3 regions of the Mesorhizobium sp. M1A.F.Ca.IN.020.04.1.1 genome follow, and region 2 is predicted to be linked to each of the others. Evidence: predicted binding sites of a transcription regulator. Region 2 holds the regulator's gene; each other region holds the start of a gene.
What was found. The regulator LexA, encoded in region 2, represses DNA repair genes until DNA is damaged. The targets are predictions, from matches to a motif close to TGTTCNNNNTGTGTTCNG.
Positions count from the first base shown of each region.

Region 1: a site for LexA is predicted at 1,695-1,712, ahead of uvrA (excinuclease ABC subunit UvrA). Genes of this name have one in related genera too.
Region 3: a site for LexA is predicted at 1,260-1,277, ahead of parE (DNA topoisomerase IV subunit B). Genes of this name have one in related genera too.

Region 1 is NZ_RZSN01000108.1:15,615-18,890, reverse strand. Features, by position in the region: gene uvrA (excinuclease ABC subunit UvrA) at 1-1,546, opposite strand, end outside; gene EOA49_RS20635 (hypothetical protein) at 2,296-2,562, opposite strand; gene EOA49_RS20630 (ATP-dependent Clp protease proteolytic subunit) at 2,644-3,249, opposite strand; gene EOA49_RS20625 (SRPBCC domain-containing protein) at 3,272-3,276, opposite strand, start outside.
Region 2 is NZ_RZSN01000174.1:7,843-11,118, forward strand. Features, by position in the region: gene EOA49_RS26020 (ComEC/Rec2 family competence protein) at 1-1,134, shown strand, start outside; gene lexA (transcriptional repressor LexA) at 1,128-1,862, opposite strand; gene glp (gephyrin-like molybdotransferase Glp) at 1,979-3,184, opposite strand; gene moaC (cyclic pyranopterin monophosphate synthase MoaC) at 3,186-3,276, opposite strand, start outside.
Region 3 is NZ_RZSN01000165.1:1,106-4,381, reverse strand. Features, by position in the region: gene parE (DNA topoisomerase IV subunit B) at 1-1,194, opposite strand, end outside; gene cpaB (Flp pilus assembly protein CpaB) at 1,448-2,386, shown strand; gene EOA49_RS25375 (type II and III secretion system protein family protein) at 2,468-3,276, shown strand, end outside.

The sequences.
Region 1 (3,276 bases), on a different contig from region 2:
GCTGGCTCTCGCCGCCCGACAGCGTGCCGGAATTGCGCGACAACGTCAGATAGTCGAGGCCGACATCGTTCAAGAAACGCAGGCGCTCGCGGATTTCCTTCAGCACCCGGACGGCGATCTCATTCTGCTTTTCGTTGAGCTGCGCCGGCAGATCGGTGAACCACCGGTCGGCCTTGCGGATCGACAGCTCCGTGACCTCGCCGATGTGCCTGCCGGCGATCTTGACTGAGAGCGCTTCCGGCTTCAGCCGGTAGCCGTTGCAGGCGGGGCAGGGGGTGGCCGACATGAAGCGCTCGATCTCCTCGCGCATCCAGGCCGATTCCGTTTCTTTCCAGCGCCGGTCGAGGTTGGGGATGACGCCCTCGAAGGTCTTGGTCGTTTTGTAGGACCGCAGGCCGTCGTCATACTGGAAGGTGATCTCGCGCTCGCCCGTGCCGTGCAGCACGGCCTGCTGCGCCTCGGCGCTCAGATCCTTGAACTTGTCGCCGAGCTTGAAGCCATAGGCCTTGCCCAAGGCCTCAAGCGTCTGCGCGTAATAGGGCGAGGTCGATTTCGCCCACGGGCTGATGGCGCCGTCGCGCAGCGAGACATTCTCGTCCGGCACAATGAGGTTGGCGTCGATGGCGCGCTGGCTGCCGAGGCCGTCGCAGGTCGGGCAGGCGCCGAACGGATTGTTGAAGGAGAACAGCCTGGGCTCGATCTCGGGAATGGTGAAGCCGGACACCGGGCAGGCGAATTTTTCCGAGAACATGATGCGCTCATGCGTCTCGTTCTTCGACTTGTTGACCGAGTCCTCGCCCGTCCGGCTGGCGTCGAGCGGCTTGTCGGCGAACTCGGCCACCGCAAGCCCGTCGGCGAGCTTCAGCGCCGTCTCCATCGAATCCGCAAGCCGCGTCGCCAGATCGCCGCGAACTACGATGCGGTCGACGACCACGTCGATGTCGTGCTTGTATTTCTTGTCCAGCGCCGGCACGTCGGCGATCTCGTAGAAGACGCCGTCGACCTTGACGCGCTGGAACCCCTTCTTCTGCAGCTCCAGAAGTTCCTTGCGGTATTCGCCCTTGCGGCCGCGCACGATCGGCGCCAGCAGGTAGAGACGCGTGCCCTCGTCCAGCGCCAGCACGCGGTCAACCATCTGGCTGACCGTCTGGCTTTCGATCGGCAGGCCGGTGGCCGGCGAATAGGGAATGCCGACGCGGGCGAAGAGCAGGCGCATATAGTCGTAGATTTCGGTGACGGTGCCGACTGTCGAGCGCGGGTTGCGCGACGTCGTCTTCTGCTCGATCGAGATGGCGGGAGACAAGCCGTCGATCTGGTCGACGTCCGGCTTCTGCATCATTTCCAGGAACTGGCGGGCATAGGCCGAAAGGCTTTCGACATAGCGACGCTGACCCTCGGCATAGATGGTGTCGAAGGCAAGCGACGACTTGCCGGATCCCGACAGGCCGGTCATGACGATCAGGCTGTCGCGCGGCAGGTCGAGATCGACGTTCTTGAGATTGTGTTCGCGCGCGCCGCGAATGGAAAGATATTTTTGGTCGGCCATCGCCGGTCGCCGCCTCAGGTCTGGAATTTGCTGGATTGGCGGGTTTGTCCCGGCCATCCCCTATGTAGGTAATCTCGTCGCCGCGTCGAGAGAAGCCACAATCTCGACCAAAGCGTTTAACCGCCTTTCGCGCGAGCGGGCAAGCGGAAAGAACAAAGGCCGAACACCCTCCTGACAAAGCGCTGTGGAAACAGCGGCTGCAAAAACCGTCGCGACCGATCAGTCGAAGGCATTCGACTTACCTGGACGTAACCTCCGATCGATCACATTTTTCTGTAACCGGCTCTTCAACGGTTGACGTCTCGGACCCATGGGGGCAGTCTCAAAGGCGTCAACGAAGCCGGCCGTCTGTCGATGGCCTCGTCACCCAGAGGTGGCCTGCGAGACGCCGCAGGCTTCAGCGATTTGCGCTTCGGACGACATTGCCACAACGGACCAGGAGCGGAGCATGACGCCACCGGACAGTCCCTTGAGGCTCCACGAAGCGATGGAGCCGCGGCGGGCATAGTGCCAGGGTAGGCGTGAGCGCCTCCCGAAAAACGTGACCTGCCGATTCCTACAATCAGAGACCATAGTCGGATCGTCGGCTGAAAGCCGCGTTGCATCCGAAACAGAACGCCGGCAGTCCACTCCCGGCTAAAATTGGGTTTCAGATCCATGAAAGCCCCGTCCACCTGCGGAAGCAGTGGCGGGGCTTGCATTTTGCGAGCCGGAGGTCCGTCGCCGGCGTCCGCAATGCGGGGTAAGCTTCAGTGGTTGGGAGGCCTGATGGCGCCCGTTGCCATGTCGATGGTTATGCTGCCCGAAATCCTGACATCGGTGTCGCCGATCTTGAACGTGCCGTTGCTGCCGGCTGGCAGTGCGTCGTCAGGCTCGGGCTGCGGCGCGGGCTTGGCGATACGGTAGTCGCTGCTCACGCCGGGCAGTTTTTGTGTCGAATTGTCGTCGGCAAAAGCGGCGGTGCCGACCGCAAGCACGCCGGCGACTGCGACAACGGCAAAACCCAGATTCGTCAAGGAACGCGCTCGGATCATGCGCGAACTATAGAGGCGCGCCGAAGGCGAGGCCAGATGCGCCGCAATCAATTTGCCGCGCGGTCAGGCCGCCTTCTTGCGCGTGTCGTAGACATGGTCGACGAGCCCCCAGGCCTTAGCTTCCTCGGCGGTCATGAAATAGTCGCGGTCGAGCGTGCGCTCGACCTCGTCGTAGGTCCGGTCGCAATGCTTGGCGTACAGCTCCGTCATGTGGCGCTTGGTGCGCAGGATGTCGTCGGCGTGGCGCTGGATGTCGGAGGCCTGGCCCTGGAAGCCGCCGAGCGGCTGATGCAGCACGATCCTGGTGTTGGGCAGCGCGATGCGCCGACCGGGCGAGCCTGCCATCAACAGGAATGAGCCCATCGAGGCGGCAAAGCCCATGCACACCGTCGACACCGGGCAGGAGATGTACTGCATGGTGTCGTAGATGGCGAAGCCGCTGGTCACCACGCCGCCCGGCGAGTTGATGTAGATCGATATCTCCTTGTCGGGATGATCCGATTCCAGCGACAGGAGCTGCGCGCAGACCAGCGCCGACACGCCGTCATTGATCTCGCCGTTGATGAAGACGATGCGTTCGCGGAGCAGCCGCGAGAAAATGTCGAAGGCGCGCTCGCCGCGGCTCGACTGCTCGATTACCATCGGCACGAGATTGGCAAAGGCGCTCATCGCAGATCTCCTCGTTCTTTGGTCAAG
Region 2 (3,276 bases):
GTTGGCCCGAGCTTTCAGATGTCGTTCGCGGCAACCGCCGCCCTTGTCGGCGCCTATGCCGGCTGGTCCGACTACCGCGCCGGCAAGGTGAGAGCGCCGCCGGACAAGCGTTCGTTCCTGCGGTTCATGTCGCACAAACTGGCAGTCGGAGCAGGTGGCGCCGCAATGACGTCGATCATTGCCGGAAGTGCCACGGCGCTGTTTGCCATCTGGCATTTCCAGCGCGTCTCGCCGCTCAGCCTGCTGGCCAATCTCGCGATCATGCCGATCGTCACGATCGTGATGTTTCTCGCCGTCGCCAGCGCGGTCATGATGCCGTTCGGCTTCGACGGGCCCTTCCTCTATTTGATGGGCAAGGGCCTGGCGGCGATGATCGCGATCTCGGCGTGGATTTCGGAGTGGTCGCCGGTCGATGCCGTGGGCCTGATCTCGATCCATTCGGTGCTGCTGGCGACGATCGCGCTCGTCATCGCCACGATGGCGACTACCTGGCTCAGGCTGGCCGCAATTCCTTTCGCTGCCGCGGCCGTGATGATCATCCCGCAGGTGCGCACGCCGGACCTGCTGATCTCGGAGGACGCGCATCTGGTGGCGATGCCGATCGGCGGCGGCGAACTCGCCATCAATCGCGCCCGCTCCAACGAGTTCACCACCGATAACTGGAAACGTGCGCTCAAGGCCGAAACGATCGTGCCGCCGGAGACATTCGCCAAGGGCACGCTGGACTTGGCCGATCCGGTCGACCTGCCGCCTGGATCGCCCTTTTACTGCACGGGCGATCTCTGCATTGGCCGGCATCCATCAGGCGCGATCGTCGCGCTCGCCGAGAACCGCGAAGCTGCCCGGCCTGCCTGCGACTTCGCAGACCTCATCGTCATCAACGACGCCACGGCCTACAATCCCTGCCACGATCCGCGTATCCTCGTCGTCACCAAGCGGCAGCTCGCGCGCGACGGCAGTGCCGCCGTCTTCTTCGATCCGCAATCGGCGACGGCGCGAGCAACCATTCAATACGCCGTCGAAAAACCGTACCGCCCTTGGCACGAACAGCGGCGCTACTCGCGTGAGGCGAGGGGGTTGGCGCCTTACAAGAAGCCCGAGAAGCCGGAAGCCAAGCCGCAGCCCCCTCAGTAGCGGCGGATGAGCCCGACGAGCTTGCCCTGAACCTTCACGCGATCGGGACCGAAGATGCGCGTCTCATAGGCCGGATTGGCAGCCTCGAGCGCGATGGAGGCGCCCTTGCGGCGGAAGCGCTTCAGCGTCGCCTCCTCGTCATCGACCAGCGCCACGACGATCTCCCCGGGGCTCGCAGTGCTGGCGTTGCGGATGATGACCGTGTCGCCGTCGAAGATGCCGGCCTCGATCATCGAGTCGCCTTTGACCTCGAGCGCGTAGTGCTCGCCGCCCGCGATCATGTCCGGCGGCACTGTGATCGAATGCGTCTGGTGCTGGATGGCGTCGATCGGCACGCCGGCGGCAATGCGACCCATCACCGGGATGGAGACGGCTGAAACGGCGTCGTCGTCATTGCTGGGCGTCGGCGTGCGGGCGGGCGCCGCGGGTTTGATCTGGCGGCCGAGATTGCCTTGGCCGCCCTGGATGACGCTCGGCGAGAACTTCTTCGCCGCATTGAGGCCGGGCGCGATCGAGTCAGGTAGGCGCAGCACTTCAAGGGCACGCGCCCGGTTCGGAAGCCGGCGAATGAAACCGCGCTCCTCCAGCGCCGTGATCAGGCGGTGGATGCCCGATTTCGAGGCAAGGTCGAGCGCTTCCTTCATCTCATCGAAAGACGGCGGAATGCCGCTTTCCTTGAGCCGTTCATGGATGAACATCAGCAGTTCATGTTGTTTGCGCGTCAGCATGGCGGCCCCCGTGGGTTCTGAAACCAGAATCAGAAAAACAAACCCAGAACAAACACTATCTGTTCCAGTTGTGTTCCGCAACCGTTTAAAGTTTAGTGAATGTGTTGACGTTTTGTTCAGCGTAACATCAGAACGCTGCATTCCTCGCCGGCTTCAGCCGCCGGTGCGAAGGGTTGGCGCACGATCAGGCCATTGGCATCGGCGAGCATCCTCAACATCGAGGAATCCTGGATGCCGAACGGTGTTGCGATCAACGCCCCCGCATCTTCGCGGACCACGGCGCGCACATAGTCCTGCCTGAGATCGTTGGCGTGCATTGCGACGCCTAACCGAGCCGTGCGGATTTCCTGACGGCAGGACCGGCCGCCCAGCCGCGCCAGAAGCGGCTTCAGGAACAGCTGCGAGCAGACCAGGCTTGCGACCGGATTGCCGGGCAGGCCGATGCAGCGAATGTCGCCGAGCCGGCCAAACATCAGCGGCTTGCCGGGACGCATGGCGATCTTCCAGAAGTCGAGCTGCATGCCTTCGCCGGTCAGCACGTCATGGATCAAGTCGTGGTCGCCGACGGAGGCGCCGCCAAGCGTGACGATGACGTCGGCGCCGGCCTTGACCGCCTTCTTGACCAGGGCCGCGATCGCGTCCTTGCGGTCGGCGGCGATGCCGAGGTCGAGCGCGCGCGCGCCGACCGACTGGGCCGTAGCTGTGACGCCACAGGCATTCGACGAGATGATCTGGTCGGGGCCGAGCGCGCTGCCCGGCGGCAGCAATTCATCGCCGGTGGCGATGATGGCGAGCAGCGGCTGCCGCACCACGTTGAGACTCGGATGGTTGGCCGATGCCGCCAGCGAAAGCGCCGCCGGATCGAGCTGGCGGCCTTTTTCGAGGAGCAGGTCGCCCTCGCAGAAGTCGAGGCCGCGGCGACGGACGTTTCGTCCCTCCACGGTCGGCTCGGTCACTTCGATGCCGCCGCCGCCGAGATCGCGGACATTCTCCTGGATAACGATGGTATCGGCGCCTTCGGGGAGCGGCGCGCCGGTGAAGATGCGCACGGCCTCGCCCTTGCCGACAGAGCCGGTGAAGCCACGCCCGGCGGGGGCCATGCCGATCACGGAGAGCCGGGCCGGCGCCGAGGCTACGTCGGCGGCCCGTACGGCGTAGCCGTCCATCGCCGACGCATTGAAGGGCGGCTGGGTGCGCAGAGCCACCACGGGGTCGGCCAGCACCCGGCCGGACGCGTCGGCCAGCGGCACGCTTTCGCCTGGCAGCGCGGTCGCGCCGTCCAACAGGCGTTGGAGCGCGTCAGCGACTGGAAGCAAAGCCATGCTAAGGACCTACCTTGTAGTCGCCCGACTTGCCGCCGGTTTTCTCGACCAGCCTGATGCCGGAAATCGCCATGCCGCGGTCCGCTGCCTTG
Region 3 (3,276 bases), on a different contig from region 2:
GGTTTCGACGATGCGCATCGCCTCGATGGTGGCCAGCCTGTCCTTGGTCTGGCCGACGAATTCCGGCTCTCGGATGAATACCGACAGCATGCCGGCGGCCGAGATCATGACGTCCTCGGTCGTGATGATCGAGGCGCGCTTGTTGCCGATGAGGTCGGCATAAGCGCGAAGCCCGCGCGTCAGCACGTTGCGGAAGCCCGCCTCATGCGTGCCGCCCTCGGGAGTGGGAATCGTATTGCAGTAGGAGTTGAGGAAGCCGTCGCCGCCGAACCAGGTCACCGCCCATTCCAGCGAGCCGTGGCCGCCCTGCTTGTCGCTTTTGCCCGCGAAGACTTCGCGCGTGACCTGGAATTCGTCGCCGAGGGTGGCCTTGAGGTAGTCTTTGAGGCCGCCCGGGAAATGGAACTCGGCTTTGGCCGGAGTTTGATCCTTTTCCTTGATCAGCGAGGGATCGCAGGTCCAGCGGATCTCGACGCCGCCGAACAGATAGGCCTTCGAGCGCGTCATGCGGTAGAGCCGGGCCGGCTCGAAGGCGGCGCCCTTGCCGAAGATCTGCTCGTCGGGATGGAAGCGGGTCCTGGTGCCGCGGCGGTTGTGCACCTCGCCGAGGTGCTCCAGCCCGCTCACCGGAACGCCGCGCGAGAAGCGCTGGCGATAGAGCTGGCGCCCGCGCGCGACCTCGACCTCGAGGTGGTCGGACAGCGCGTTGACGACGGATACGCCGACGCCGTGCAGACCGCCGGAGGTCTCGTAGACCTTGGAGTCGAACTTGCCGCCCGAATGCAGCGTCGTCATGATGACTTCGAGCGCCGGCTTCTTGAACTTCGGATGCGGATCGATCGGAATGCCGCGGCCATTGTCGGTGACGGTAAGAAATCCGTCCGCCGAAAGCTCGACGTCGATGAAGGTGGCGTGGCCGGCCACCGCCTCGTCCATCGAATTGTCGATGACCTCGGCGAAGAGGTGATGCATCGCCTTGTCGTCGGTGCCGCCGATATACATGCCTGGGCGGCGGCGCACCGGCTCCAGCCCCTCAAGCACCTCGATGTCGGCGGCGCTGTAGCTCTCGCTGCCGTCGCGGGCGGCGGCCGAGCGCTTTGCGGCCTGCACCAGCGGATCGGCCGGCCGCGAGGACGCGCGTACTTGCTGGGGCTGCTTTTCCGGGTTGCCGAAAAGATCGCTGGTGTCGTCCATGCTAGCCATTAAGTCCGGTACTGCGAATCACTCCTCGATACTGCCACGCTTTTGGCGGGCGAACGAGTTCCTGTTCCGTTCAGGGATCAAACTGTCTCTTATTCCAAAACCATTCGATAACCAAGCCGCTGGAAATAGGGCGGGCTCCACCCTTCGGATTCCTGATTCTTTAACATTAACGCCTAGCGTGAGCCTCAACGACAAAAGACCACGGGGCGTCAGGGGTTTCGTTGTGAAGGGCAGGGCCATAACCATGATCGGCATCGCAGCCGTTTTCGGCGCGATCTCGATCTTTGCCGCGGACTTCTGGGTCAAAAGCCAGGCGAGGGCCCAGTCCGAGCAGAAGACGGCATCGATCGTGGTGCCGCACGAGGCCAAAGTCGAATTCAAGACCATCGTCGTGGCGAATGCGCCGCTGCGCTACGGCATGCAGCTCGACCGGTCGCAACTCACCGAAATTCCGTGGCCGCAGGATTCTCTGCCGCAAGGCGCCTTCCCGACCGTCGACAAGCTGCTGGCCGAAGGCAGCCGCGTCGTGCTGTCGCCGATCGAGGTCAACGAGCCGGTGCTGCTCGCCAAGCTGTCGGGACCGAATGGCCGCGCCACACTTTCCAACATGCTGTCGCCGGGCATGCGGGCCGTCACCATCCGCACCGACGAGATCGCCGGCGTCGGCGGCTTCATCACGCCGGGCGACCGGGTCGACGTCGTGCTGACGCGCGATGCCGGCGAAATCCAGGAAGTGTCCAAGAACGCGCAAGGGGCAGCCGGCTCGACGGTCACGTCCGAAATCGTCGTCTCCGACGCCAAGGTGCTTTCGGTCGGGCAGGGCGCGGACGAGCGCAAGACCGAGCCGCAGGTCGCCAATTCCGTCACCCTCGAGGTCACGAACGAAGGGGCGCAGAAGGTAGCGCTCGCCCGCACCGTCGGCTCCTTGTCGCTGTCTTTGCGGTCCGCCGCCGATGCCAGCGCCAGCGGCAACGGGCTTACCACCATCTCTTCCTTCGGCGGTTCGGTTGCCGCGAGCGCCGAGGCAAGCGCCGCCTCGCTGGTCAAGGCGGTGGCGAAGGAGCCGGAGGAGCCAAAATTCAAGACGGTGATCGTGTCCCGTGGCACGAAGGTGGAGGAATACAAGGTTCCCTCCAAGCCCGCCGAGGGAGACGTCGTTCCTTCCAAGGAACAAGAACAATAGCCGGTGGGGACCGGCGGGAACGGGACAATGCATGTGTTGAACAAAGAACGGACGACGAGAGGGCTGCGCCTTCTGCGTGCAATGGCGGCGGGCGCCTTTCTGGCAGCCGCCGGAATGCTGGCCTTTGGGGCGCCGGCCCAGGCCAACAACGACGTCGTATACGTCTCGGCGACCAAGAACGCCTCGATCAAAGTCGCCAAGGGCAAGCCCAAGACGATCATGACGAACGCGGCCTTCTATCAGATCGTCATCGGCGATCCGGAGATCGCCAACGTCAATCCGCTGACCGACAAGTCCTTCTATGTGTTGGGCAACAATCTCGGCACCACCGGCATCGCGCTGTTCGATCAGAACAAGCAGCTCGTCGGCACCATCGACATCGAGGTGACGCTGGACACCGACCAACTCGCCAACACCATCCGCGCCAGCGTGCCGGATGCCAAGATCAAGGTCGGTTCGGCCAACGGCCGCGTGGTGCTTTCGGGCGAGGCGGAAGACGCGGTCGCGGCCGACAAGGCGAGCAAGATCGCGTCGCGCTTCTCCGGCAATGAGGAAGTGATCAACTCGGTCAACATCTCGTCCTCGCAGCAGGTTCAGCTCAATGTCCGTTTCGTCGAGATCAACCGGCAGGCGGGACAGGATCTCGGCGCCAAATACGGGGCCAACTTTGCCTTCGGCGTCGGCGGTCGCGACGTCATCATCGACCCGGGCACGGTACCGACCGCCGGGACCGGCGAGATCATCGGCCGGTTGCTTTCCAACGGGGTTTCGATCGACATCGCCATCAAGGCGCTGGAAGAGCGCGGTCTCGCCCGGCGGCTGGCCGAGCCCAACCTGATCGCCCGCTCGGGCCAGACGGCGAGCTTTCTTGCCGGCGGCGAGTTCCCGAT